DNA from 2 places in the Janthinobacterium sp. UMAB-60 genome. Region 2 is predicted to be linked to the other one. Evidence: predicted binding sites of a transcription regulator. Region 2 holds the regulator's gene; the other holds the start of a gene.
What was found. The regulator LexA, encoded in region 2, represses DNA repair genes until DNA is damaged. The targets are predictions, from matches to a motif close to ACTGTATNNNNATACAGT.
Positions count from the first base shown of each region.

Region 1 (5,481 bases), on a different contig from region 2:
GCGCGGGCCGCCATCACGTCGATGTGTTTGCCGCTTGCATGTTTGTCTATTCCATCGGCTTCGGCCTGTTCAACGGCGCCTTGCTCCGCAGCGCGATCACGGCCAGCAAGGAGTCGATGACATTGACGACGGCCGCCATGAGCTTGCTGTATTGCATTTATCTTTCCGCCTGGCTGCAGCTGTACAACGTGCTGTGCCAGCGCTTCGGCTATGCGCTGGAAACGTATGCGCTGCTCAATATCCCCGTCATCGTGGTCATCGCCGCCTGCCTGCTGCTGTTTACGCGGGGCATGGCGGGACGCCGGGAAAGCGAGGTGCGGCTGGCCCGGCATTGATGGCGCCACGCTGCGCATGTTCCCGCCCCTGTTTTACCTCCTGCGACGTTGATTGACACTTTCCTGTGGAAAATGGTGCGCCCATGAAAATAGATGACCTGGCCTCAAAACACGATCAAGCAAAGATTTTCAGCCTGGAATACGAGTTCCGCATCCACCGGCTGAAACTCGATTACATCACCCTGGCCGATGTTGGGCCGGCCGGCAGCGACCAGGAACAACTGGCCGCGCAGCACCAGGCGGGCGTCGCGGCCCTGCGCAGCTTTGTCGCCGGCAATTTTACGTATTTCAATGCGGCAAGCTGTTCCTCGCTCAGCTGCATCCCCACGCGCGCGCTGGGCGACGATGAGCGCTACCTGCACCGCATCTGGATGGGCGGGCCGCTGCCGGCCATCGCCTGTGAAGCGATTCAGCAGTGGGGCGCGGCGCTGGACGAGGTGCGGCACAACGGCGGCGCGCCGTATGTCTCCATCCTGTGGGTGTGGGATGTGCAGCAGTTGCGCCATGACGCGCGCTTCAGCCCCACGGGCGGCGCCGGGCGCTACACGATAGGCCGCTATGCCATCGGCGGCACGACCTTGCACATCAACTCGCTGCGCGCGCTGGCGCTGGACTTTGCGCCGGCCCGCTTCGACATCCTCGATACCCTGCATGCGCAGCGCTACTTCGCCACCTTGTCCGATTATTTCCGCATTCTCATCATGTGCGAATATGGCGGCATGTATATGGATGTCGATACGATCCCGCATAATCCGGCGACGATTTTCCTGATGAAGCCGGAAGTGCCCGACTACTTCCAGCGCAACGCTGATGACAGTGAAGAACGCCGGCATGTCAGCTGGATGAATCTGTTTCTCGATGAAACGGGCATGCTGATCGCCAAGAAGAACGATGCCGCGCTGCGTGTGATCCAGCGCAATGTGAACCTCGCGTATGCGGGTATCGATGGGGAAATTCCCCATTCCTGCCCGCAATTCGAAGCGCAACTGTTCGGCCAGTTCTATGCCGAATGGAAGAAAAACCTGGGCGTGACCGTGCTCAGTCATGCGGAGTTCTACCAGCGCTATGGCGTGCTGTATGACGGCGCGCGTGAAGCGGTGGTGGGCGGCATCCGCGGCATGCGCTTGCTGGACGATATCATTACCGAGATGCACATCCCCTTGAGCGACGAGGAGCGGCGCGCGTATGCGCGCTGCGTGGCGCGGCTAGCCGACATCGGCTGGCAGCTCGACGATCCTTTGCGCCTGCCCGACATCGTCGACGTGTTCGACATCGAGGAAGTGCCGCGCATGGCGTATGCGGCCCAGCTGCGGGCGGACATCGACCATTTTCACTATTACTCGGTGCTGTCGGACGACCCGCTATTGGACCGTGTGAATGACGTTTTTTGCCGCTACCTGCTGGCCCACCGTTCGCAGCATATCGCCGCTGGCGCTTTCTGGCGCCCCACCGTGGGCCGCCACGGCAGCCGCATGCCGGCCATCGGCGATGCCGCTCCGTCCTGCGACGAGGCGCAGGCGGGCCTGCTGTCGCATGCGCCGCTCAAGCTGGTGGCGGGTGAACTGCTGGACGACGAGACGAAGAACCGCATGGCCAAATTGCTGTTTGCCACCAGTTACCTGGAATACTGTTCTTTTGGAAATAAACTCAATCTGCAATTCGTCGAATTGCAGCGGCGGCAGAATATCGACCCGTATCTGGCGCACATCCACGGCTTGCATGACGAGGATGACCGCTTCATCGGCTTTTTCACGGCCGCGACGATGGACGAGTTCCAGGCCTGCGGCGCCGTCTCGTATTACCGCGACGACATGAAGGCGCTCGACGATGCGTATGACGGCTTCGTGCTCGCGCACGCGCGCGCCGACGACTGTTTCGTCAGCAGCCTGGCCATCGACGAGAAATACCGGGGCCAGGGCTTGTTCAGGCAAATGTTCCATGAAATCCGCGACCTGGCCGGCCGCAAGGGCTGCGCGCGCATCACCTTGACGGTATGGGAAAAGAGCGAAGCGCTGCAGGTGTATCTGCACAAGGGTTTTCGCAGCGTGGGCACGTTCGACTATGCCTACAGCCTGTTTTATGACCGGCTGCACTTCCTCGTGTACGAAGGGGATTAAAGCGGCGGCCAGGGTGGCCGCCGCATTGCGGTGACTACAAAGCCAGGAAAGCCAGGGCCGCCACGGCCGTCGGCAGCAGGGCGCCCGCCAGCAGGCCGACGGCGCCGATCGATTCATCCTTGAAACCGCGGCGCAGCAGGGATACGCCGGCCGGATTCGGCGCATTGGCGATGACGGTCAGGCCGCCACCGGCCACGGCGCCAGCCACCAGCATGTATTTCGCTTCGTCCGTCATGCCGACGATCAGCGATCCGAGGTAAGTCAGGGCCGCATTGTCCGTGATCGCCGTCAAGCCCAGGGCGCCGAAGAACAGGGCCAGCGGTTTCAGGCTCGAGACGATGGGCTGCAGCCACCATTGCTGCATGCCGCCCAGTACCACCAGGCCGCCGAGGAAGAAGCCGACCAGCAAGCCTTCCTTGAGGATCAGCGGGCTTTGATAACGCTCATACGCCTGCACGAAGCCGAGGAAGAACAGGAACAGGCCGAAGAACAGCACGGGATGGTGCGCCAGGGCCACCACGCCGCCCAGCACGATCATGTGCACGACGCTGACGGCCAGCGGCACTTTCGGCGCTTCCACGTCACCGGCTTTCGGCTTGATGTCGGAGGTGTTGCTGTGCAGGTATTTACGCAGCAATATGCTCACGCCCGTGGCGTTGACCAGCACGGCGATGGCGGCTTTCCAGCCGAAATGGCTGGCCATGTAGGCGCTGTCCCAGTTCCACGTGGTGGCCACCATCAGCACGGGCGGCGCCGCGTACGAAGTCAGGGTGCCGCCGATGGAAACGTTGACGAACAGCACGCCCAGCGCGCCGTATTTCAGCCATTCGGGGATGCCCGGACGGAAGATTTGCGGCGCCAGCATCAGCGCGGCCAGCGTCATGGCGGCCGGTTCCGTGATCATCGAGCCCGTCAGGGGCACGAGTGCCAGTCCCAGCCAGACGAGGGCCAGTTCCGTGCGCAGCGGCATGACGCGCGCCACGCCCTTGAGCAGGCGCTGCACGGCGTCGAGCACGGGGCGCGAAGCGGCCACCACCATGACGACAAAGACGAACAGCGGTTCCGTGTACTGGCGCGATTCGGCATACTCGATGGCCGCATCGCCGCCCGAGACAAAGGCCATGATGATGATCAAGATGAAAGCCCAGAAGCCGAACACGACTTCCACTTCGCCCAGCAGGTGCAGCAGCCCCCCGTGGCGGGGATGGCGCTGCGCCAGGGTTTCAAACGATTTGGCGGCGAAGGGGTGGATGAGCGCAAGGCCGAAGACGATGGCGCTGATGAGTTGGATGGTGGTCAAATGCGTTTCCTTATGGACGGAGGGAGCCGACTGGTACGTTGCCAGGCGGTAAGGAGAGTGCTTATGGTACAGCAATCGATGCCAGAAACGGGGTTTTTCGGACATGGCGGAGCGGCCCCGGGCACGCTATCTGACAGATAAGCCTTGCCAAAAGCCGGACTGGATAGTACTGTATATGCATACAGTATTCATCTTCATATTCAATTATGCAACATTCCGAATTGATGGCCGCGCCGGAAGCCTTGCACCCGTCTTTATGGCGCGCATCGCAGCTGGGACAGGGCGCCACGCGCTGCCTGGACACGGGCTTTGCCGCCCTGTCCGCGCAGCTGCCCGGCGGCGGCTGGCCCAGCGGCAGCCTCATCGATCTGCTGGTGCAGCAGCCGGGCAGCGGCGAATTGCGGCTGCTGGCGCCCGCGCTGGCGCAACTGCCGGGCTTGCCCATCGTGCTGCTGCAGCCGCCCCATCCGCCGCAGGCGCTGGCCTTGGCCGCGCAGGGTCTGGCGCCGTCGCAGCTGCTGTGGCTCAAAAGCGCCGGCAGCAAGGATGCCTTGTGGGCGGCGGAAAACATCTTGCGCAGCGGCAGTTGCGGCGCCTTGCTGTTCTGGCAGTCGCACGTGCGCGCCGACAGCCTGCGCCGCCTGCACCTGGCGGCGCAATCGGGCAACACCCTGTTCTGCATGCTGCGCCCCTTGCACGGCGCGCAGGATGCGTCGCCGGCGCCGCTGCGCCTGTCCGTGCGCCCGGCCGCCGGCGGCATCGAGATCGGCTTCATCAAGCGCCGGGGACCGCAGCGCGACGCGCCCCTGTTCCTGCCCCTGCAACCTCCTTCTTTACTGCTACGCCATGCGACTCTGGATCGGCCTGTGCCTGCCCCGGCTCCCGCTCGAAGTATTTTGCCCGCGCTGGTCGGCTGACCAGCTGGGCGTGGTGCTGGAGCAGGAGCAAGTGATGGCCCTGTCGCCGCTGGCGCGGGCGGCCGGCATCCGGCCGGGCATGCGCCGTGGCGGCGTGCTGATGCTGGCGCCGCAGGCGCGCCTGCACGAGCGCTCGCCCGAACTGGAAGCGCAAGCCCTGCAAGCGGTGGCGCTGGCGCTGCTGCAATACTCGCCGCTGGTGGCGCAGGGCGAGGAAGCGACCCTGCTGGTCGATGCGGGCGCCAGCCTGCGCCTGTTCGGCGGCGTGCGCGCCCTGTGCCGGCAGATTGCGGCCAGCTTGTGCGCGCTCGGCTACACGGCCCAGCTGTCGTGCGCCCCCACGGCGCGCGGGGCCTGGCTGCTGGCGCGCGCTGGCACGCGCCGGGGCCGGACCTTGAGCATGGCCAGCCTGGTGCGCCGCCTCGACGGCCTGCCGTGCGCCCTGCTGCCGCCCGCGCGCCCCTGGCTCGACTGGTTCGAAGGCATCGGCTGCCGCACCCTGGGGCAGCTGCGCCACTTGCCCCGGCCCGGCTTGCAGCGCCGCTGCGGCGCCGCCGTGCTGGAGATGCTCGACGACGCGCATGGCCACGGCACGGAACTGTTCGTCTGGATCGAAGCGCCGCCCACGTTCCGCGCCAGCCTGGAATTGTTCGACCGCGTCGAGCACGCGGACGCGCTGCTGTTCGGTGCGCGCCGCCTGCTGCAGCAAATGACGGGCTGGCTGTGCGCGCGGCAATTCGCCGTCGAGCGCATACAGCTGCTGCTGGCGCACGAGCGGGGCAGGGTGGCGCGCCCGCCCACCGTCATCGACC
Region 1 is NZ_LT607494.1:219,608-225,088, forward strand. Features, by position in the region: gene K0F86_RS20510 (MFS transporter) at 1-335, shown strand, start outside; gene K0F86_RS20515 (GNAT family N-acetyltransferase) at 419-2,452, shown strand; gene K0F86_RS20520 (putative Na+/H+ antiporter) at 2,487-3,752, opposite strand; gene imuA (translesion DNA synthesis-associated protein ImuA) at 3,959-4,669, shown strand; gene K0F86_RS20530 (DNA polymerase Y family protein) at 4,599-5,481, shown strand, end outside.
Region 1: imuA (translesion DNA synthesis-associated protein ImuA) is a predicted target of LexA. The motif match lies at 3,921-3,938, and genes of this name have one in related genera.

Region 2 (5,481 bases):
ATGCACAAAGCCAATGGCCTCGTGCGTGACGTCTTCCGTACGCGCAACATGCGTTCGCTGCAAGGCACGACGGGCATCGGCCATTGCCGCTATCCGACGGCCGGTTCGTCGAGCGAAGAGGAAGCACAACCGTTTTATGTGAATGCGCCGTTCGGCATTACCCTGGCGCACAATGGCAACCTGACCAACTGGGAACAGTTGAAGCAGGAAATGTTCAAAAATGACCGCCGCCACATCAATACCGATTCCGATTCGGAAGTGCTGCTCAATGTGCTGGCGCATGAAATCCAGGAAGCGACGACGGGCCTGAATCTGGACCCGGAAGCCATCTTCAAGGCCATCACCGTGCTGAATCGCCGCGTCAAGGGCGGCTACGCCGCCGTGGCGCAAATCGCCGGCGTGGGCTTGCTGGCCTTCCGCGACCCGCACGGCATCCGTCCGTTGTGCCTGGGCATCAATGAAACGGAGCAAGGCCCCGAATACCTGATCGCCTCCGAATCCGTGGCCCTGGAAGGCATGGGCTTCCGCTTCGTGCGCGACATCGGTCCCGGCGAAGCCGTCTTCATCGATGCCGACAAGAAATTGCACAGCGCCCAGTGCGCCGACAACGCCAGCCTGAATCCGTGCGTGTTCGAATTCGTCTACCTGGCCCGTCCCGACTCCGTCATCGACGGCGCCTCCGTGTACGCCACGCGCCTGAAAATGGGCGAATACCTGGCTGAAAAGATCCGTGCCGAATTGCCGGACGTGCATATCGACGTGGTCATGCCGATTCCCGATTCCTCGCGTCCTGCCGCCATCCAGCTGGCACTGGCGCTGAACCTGGAATACCGCGAAGGCTTCATCAAGAACCGCTACATCGGCCGCACCTTCATCATGCCGGGCCAGGCGGCGCGCAAGAAATCCGTGCGCCAGAAGCTCAACGCGATTCCGTCCGAATTCAAGGATAAAGTGGTGTTGCTGGTCGACGATTCCATCGTGCGCGGCACGACCAGCCGTGAAATCGTGCAGATGGCACGCGAAGCGGGCGCGACGAAAGTCATCTTCGCCTCGGCCGCGCCACCGGTGATTTACCCGAACGTGTACGGCATCGACATGCCGACGCGCGATGAGCTGATCGCCTATGGCCGCACGACGGAAGAAGTGTGCCGTGAAATCACGGCCGACTATCTGGTGTACCAGGATATCGGCGCGTTGAAGCAGGCGATCGCCGACGTCAATCCTGCCCTGGTCAATTTCGAGGCGTCGTGCTTCGATGGCGTGTACGTGACGGGCGACGTGTCGCAGGAATATCTGGACCGCCTGGAATATGCGCGCCACCATCCGAAGGCGGCAGCGCCCGAAGATACGCCACGTTCCCAGCTGAACCTGAACCTGGCGACGACAGAAGCATAAGTAACCTGCCCGGCCGATGCCGGGCTTTTTTTCGGGGTCAGACCTTCAGGGGAATGCGCGCCAGTGGTGCGCATTCCGATCCCGCAGGGACTGACCCCAGCATTTGCCTTGGGGTTAAGCGGCAAATCGAATATCCGGAACTTCCACCATGACCACCAAAAAAAACTACGGCTTTACCACCACCATCCTGCATAACGACCGCCGCAAGGGTATCGAGCATGGCTCGCTGCACAAGCCTGTGCACACCTCCGTCGCGTTCGGCTACAGCGACGCACGCCAGCTCGCTTCCGTGTTCCAGGGCAAGGAGCCGGGCTTTCGCTATGGCCGCCAGGGCAATCCCACCGTGTCCGCGCTGGAAGACAAGGTCAACCAGATGGAAGACGGCGTGGCGACCCTGTGCTTCGCCACCGGCATGGGCGCCATCGGCGCCGTGGTGCAGTCGCTGCTGCGCGCGGGCGACCATGTCGTGTCGTCGGCCTTTTTGTTTGGCAACACCAACAGCCTGTGGCAAACGGTGACGGGGCAGGGCATCGCCGTCTCCTTCGTCGACGCCACCGAGGTGGCCAATGTGGCGGCCGCCATCACGCCGGCCACGCGCATCGTGTTTGTTGAGACCATCGCCAATCCGCGCACGCAGATCGCCGACCTGAAAAAGATCGGTGACTTGTGCCGCGAGAAGGGCATCCTGTACATCGTCGACAACACCATGACGACGCCTTACCTGTTCCGCCCGAAAGCGGTGGGCGCGGGGCTGGTGGTCAATGCGCTGACGAAATCCATCGGCGGCCACGGCAATGCGCTGGGGGGCAGCTTGACGGACACGGGCGTGTTCGACTGGACGCGCTACCCGAACATTTTCGACAATTATAAAAAAGCGGCGCCAGCCCAGTGGGGCATCGCGCAAATCCGCGCCAAGGCCTTGCGCGATTTCGGCGCATCGCTGGGGCCGGAAGCGGCGCACCATATCGCCGTCGGCGCGGAAACCATGGCCTTGCGCATGGACCGTACCTGCTCGAACGCCCTGGCGCTGGCCAGCATGCTTGCCGCCGACCCGCGCGTCGCGGCCGTGCATTACCCGGGCTTGCCCTCGCACCCGCAGCACGCGCTGGCGACGGACTTGTTCCGCAGCTATGGCTCGCTGTTCAGCTTTGAATTAAAAGAGGGCATCGATTGCTTCGATTTCCTCAATCGCCTCAATCTTGCTATTCCAGCGAGCAACCTCGGTGATACGCGCACCCTGGTCATTCCTGTCGCCCACACGATCTTTTATGAGATGGGTGCCGAGCGCCGTGCCAGCATGGGCATTGCCGAGTCACTGATCCGCGTGTCGGTTGGTATCGAGGACGAGGTTGATTTGCTCGAGGATTTTAGCAACGCGCTGGAGGCATAAAACGCCAGGGCAATAAAAAAGGGCCGCAACAGTCATGCTGTTGCGGCCCTTTTTACCTGCGGTGGTTTAATGCCAGCTGCGCATCAAGCCTACCGCTAAACCTTCCAGAGCAAACTCATCTTCCGGCGACACGGTGATGACCTTGAAGTCGGGGTTTTCCGGCAGCAGTTCGATGACGGAACCCGTCTTCTTGTAGCGCTTGACGGTGACTTCGTCGCCGATGCGGGCGACGACGATCTGGCCGTTCTTGGCGCTGTCGACCTTCTTCACGGCCAATAAGTCGCCATCCATGATGCCGGCGTCGCGCATGGACCAGCCGCGCACCTTCAGCAGGAAGTCGGGCTTGGCCGAGAACAGGGCCGGGTCGACGTTGTAGCTTGCCTCCAGGTTTTCCTGTGCCAGGATGGGCGAGCCTGCCGCCACCCGGCCGATCAGGGGCAGCGACATCAGCAGTGCCGCCGGCACTTTCGATGCCTGCGCTTCGGCCGCCGCGCCGATCAGGCGGATGCCGCGCGAGGTACCGGGCGAAATCTCGATCGCGCCCTTGCGGGCCAGGGCCTGCAAATGCTCTTCGGCCGCATTGGCCGATTTGAAACCCAGTTCATTGGCGATTTCGGCACGGGTGGGAGGAAAACCCGTGTTTTCAATCGCGTCCTTGATCAGGTTCAGGATTTGTTCTTGTCGTGCTGTCAGCTTGATCATGAGCGGTGGGTGCATACTAAAATGCTGTCTATATGAACAGTCTGTATTTTTGTACAGTATCGCCCACTATGCAAGGGGATTTCCGTCATTTGCGCGAATTTCGTGCGAAATACCGGAATGGGCAGGAAAAAACGCCTGACCTGCCCCGTGCGCGGGCCGCTTGTTGAAGGAATGATTGAAACGTTTGCAAAAGGCGGTTATAATCTTCGGCTGACCTTCCCACACCCGTCTTGACGCCGGGGTGGGCGATTATCAATCCGACCTGAAGGAGTTTGCATGCGTCATTATGAAATAGTCTTTATCGTCCATCCGGACCAAAGCGAGCAAGTGCCCGCGATGATCGAACGCTACAAAGCCAGCGTAACCACCCGCGGCGGTTCGGTTCACCGCGTGGAAGATTGGGGCCGCCGTCAAATGGCTTACTCGATCCAAAAGCTGCCTAAAGCACACTACATCTGCCTGAACATCGAATGCGACAACGAGACCCTGGTCGAGTTGGAAACAGCATTCAAATTCAATGATGCCGTGTTGCGTCACCTGACCGTTAAAATGAAGAAAGCTGAAACAGCTCCTTCGCCGATGATGAAATCGGTACAACGCGAAGACGCGGCCAAAAGCCACCGCACCGAAGCACCAGCAGCCGCTCCAGTCGCAGCCGCAGCTTAATTCTTGACCAGGATCGTGCGCTGAACCAGCTACAAGTTACCGCCATCATTGCCGAGCGCGAAATATTGCGCTATACCCCGGCAGGGCTGCCGATTGTGAATGCAGTATTGCAACACAGTTCGCAGCAGATGGAAGCAGGGATTGCCCGTTTGACCGAGTTTGATGTTGCCGCGCTAGCCGCTGGCGAAATCTCAGGCCGGTTCAGCCAGGCAAGCTTGGGTGGGGTGTATCAGTTCACGGGTTTCCTGGCCAGGAAGAGCCGCAACAGCAAGAGTTTGGTGTTTCACATCATTGATTTTAGTGCAGTCAATTCTGACTAGCGCATTTTAGATACAGGAGCCTGACATGGCATTCGGTAAAAAGTTCGACAAAAATAAGCTCAAGCTTAAAGAAAAACGCAAACAGCAAAACCCTTTGTTCAAACGCAAGAAGTTCTGCCGCTTCACTGCAGCTCACGTTGAGCAAGTCGACTACAAAGACGTCGACACGCTGAAAGACTTCGTCCAGGAAAACGGCAAGATCATGCCAGCACGCCTGACCGGTACCAAAGCGCACTACCAGCGCCAAGTCGACACCGCAATCAAGCGCGCTCGCTTCCTCGCGCTGCTGCCATACACCGATCTGCACCACGCTTAATCGGTCAGATATTCCTGGAGAAGAACTATGCAAATCATTCTGTTAGAAAAAGTTGTTAACGTCGGTAACCTCGGCGAAGTCGTCAAAGTCAAAGACGGTTACGCACGTAACTTCCTGATCCCGCAACGCCTGGCACGTCGTGCCACGGCAACCGCTGTGGCTGAATTCGAAGTCAAGCGCGCCGAACTGGAAAAAGCTGCTGCCGCCAAACTGGCCGCATCGCAAGCCCAGGGCGAAAAACTGAGCGGCCTGACCGTTCAAGTTGCTCAAAAAGCTGGTGTTGATGGCCGTCTGTTCGGTTCCGTCACCAACTTCGACATCGCTGAAGCGCTGACCAAGCAAGGTTTTGCTGTTGAAAAAGCACAAATCCGCATGCCTACCGGCCCGCTGAAGATCGTTGGCGAGCACAACGTTTCGGTTGCTCTGCACACCGACGTGGTTGTGGAAGTTGTTATCGCTGTCGTACCAGACGCGAACGCGTAATCGTCTGCGGGCCTGGCCCGCAAGCATTGCCGCACTATGAAAAGCCGGGTTCGCCCGGCTTTTTTGTGGCCTTTTTTTCGCTCAATTTCAGCCCTTTATTTTTGCCAGCACGCCGAAGCGGGTATAATTCGCGCCATGAACGCCCCCTCTGATCCGCAACTGGATTCCCTCCGTATTCCGCCGCATTCGATCGAAGCAGAACAATCCGT
Region 2 is NZ_LT607484.1:347,794-353,274, reverse strand. Features, by position in the region: gene purF (amidophosphoribosyltransferase) at 1-1,395, shown strand, start outside; gene K0F86_RS07480 (cystathionine gamma-synthase family protein) at 1,544-2,785, shown strand; gene lexA (transcriptional repressor LexA) at 2,852-3,487, opposite strand; gene rpsF (30S ribosomal protein S6) at 3,764-4,153, shown strand; gene priB (primosomal replication protein N) at 4,174-4,473, shown strand; gene rpsR (30S ribosomal protein S18) at 4,499-4,789, shown strand; gene rplI (50S ribosomal protein L9) at 4,817-5,272, shown strand; gene K0F86_RS07450 (replicative DNA helicase) at 5,408-5,481, shown strand, end outside.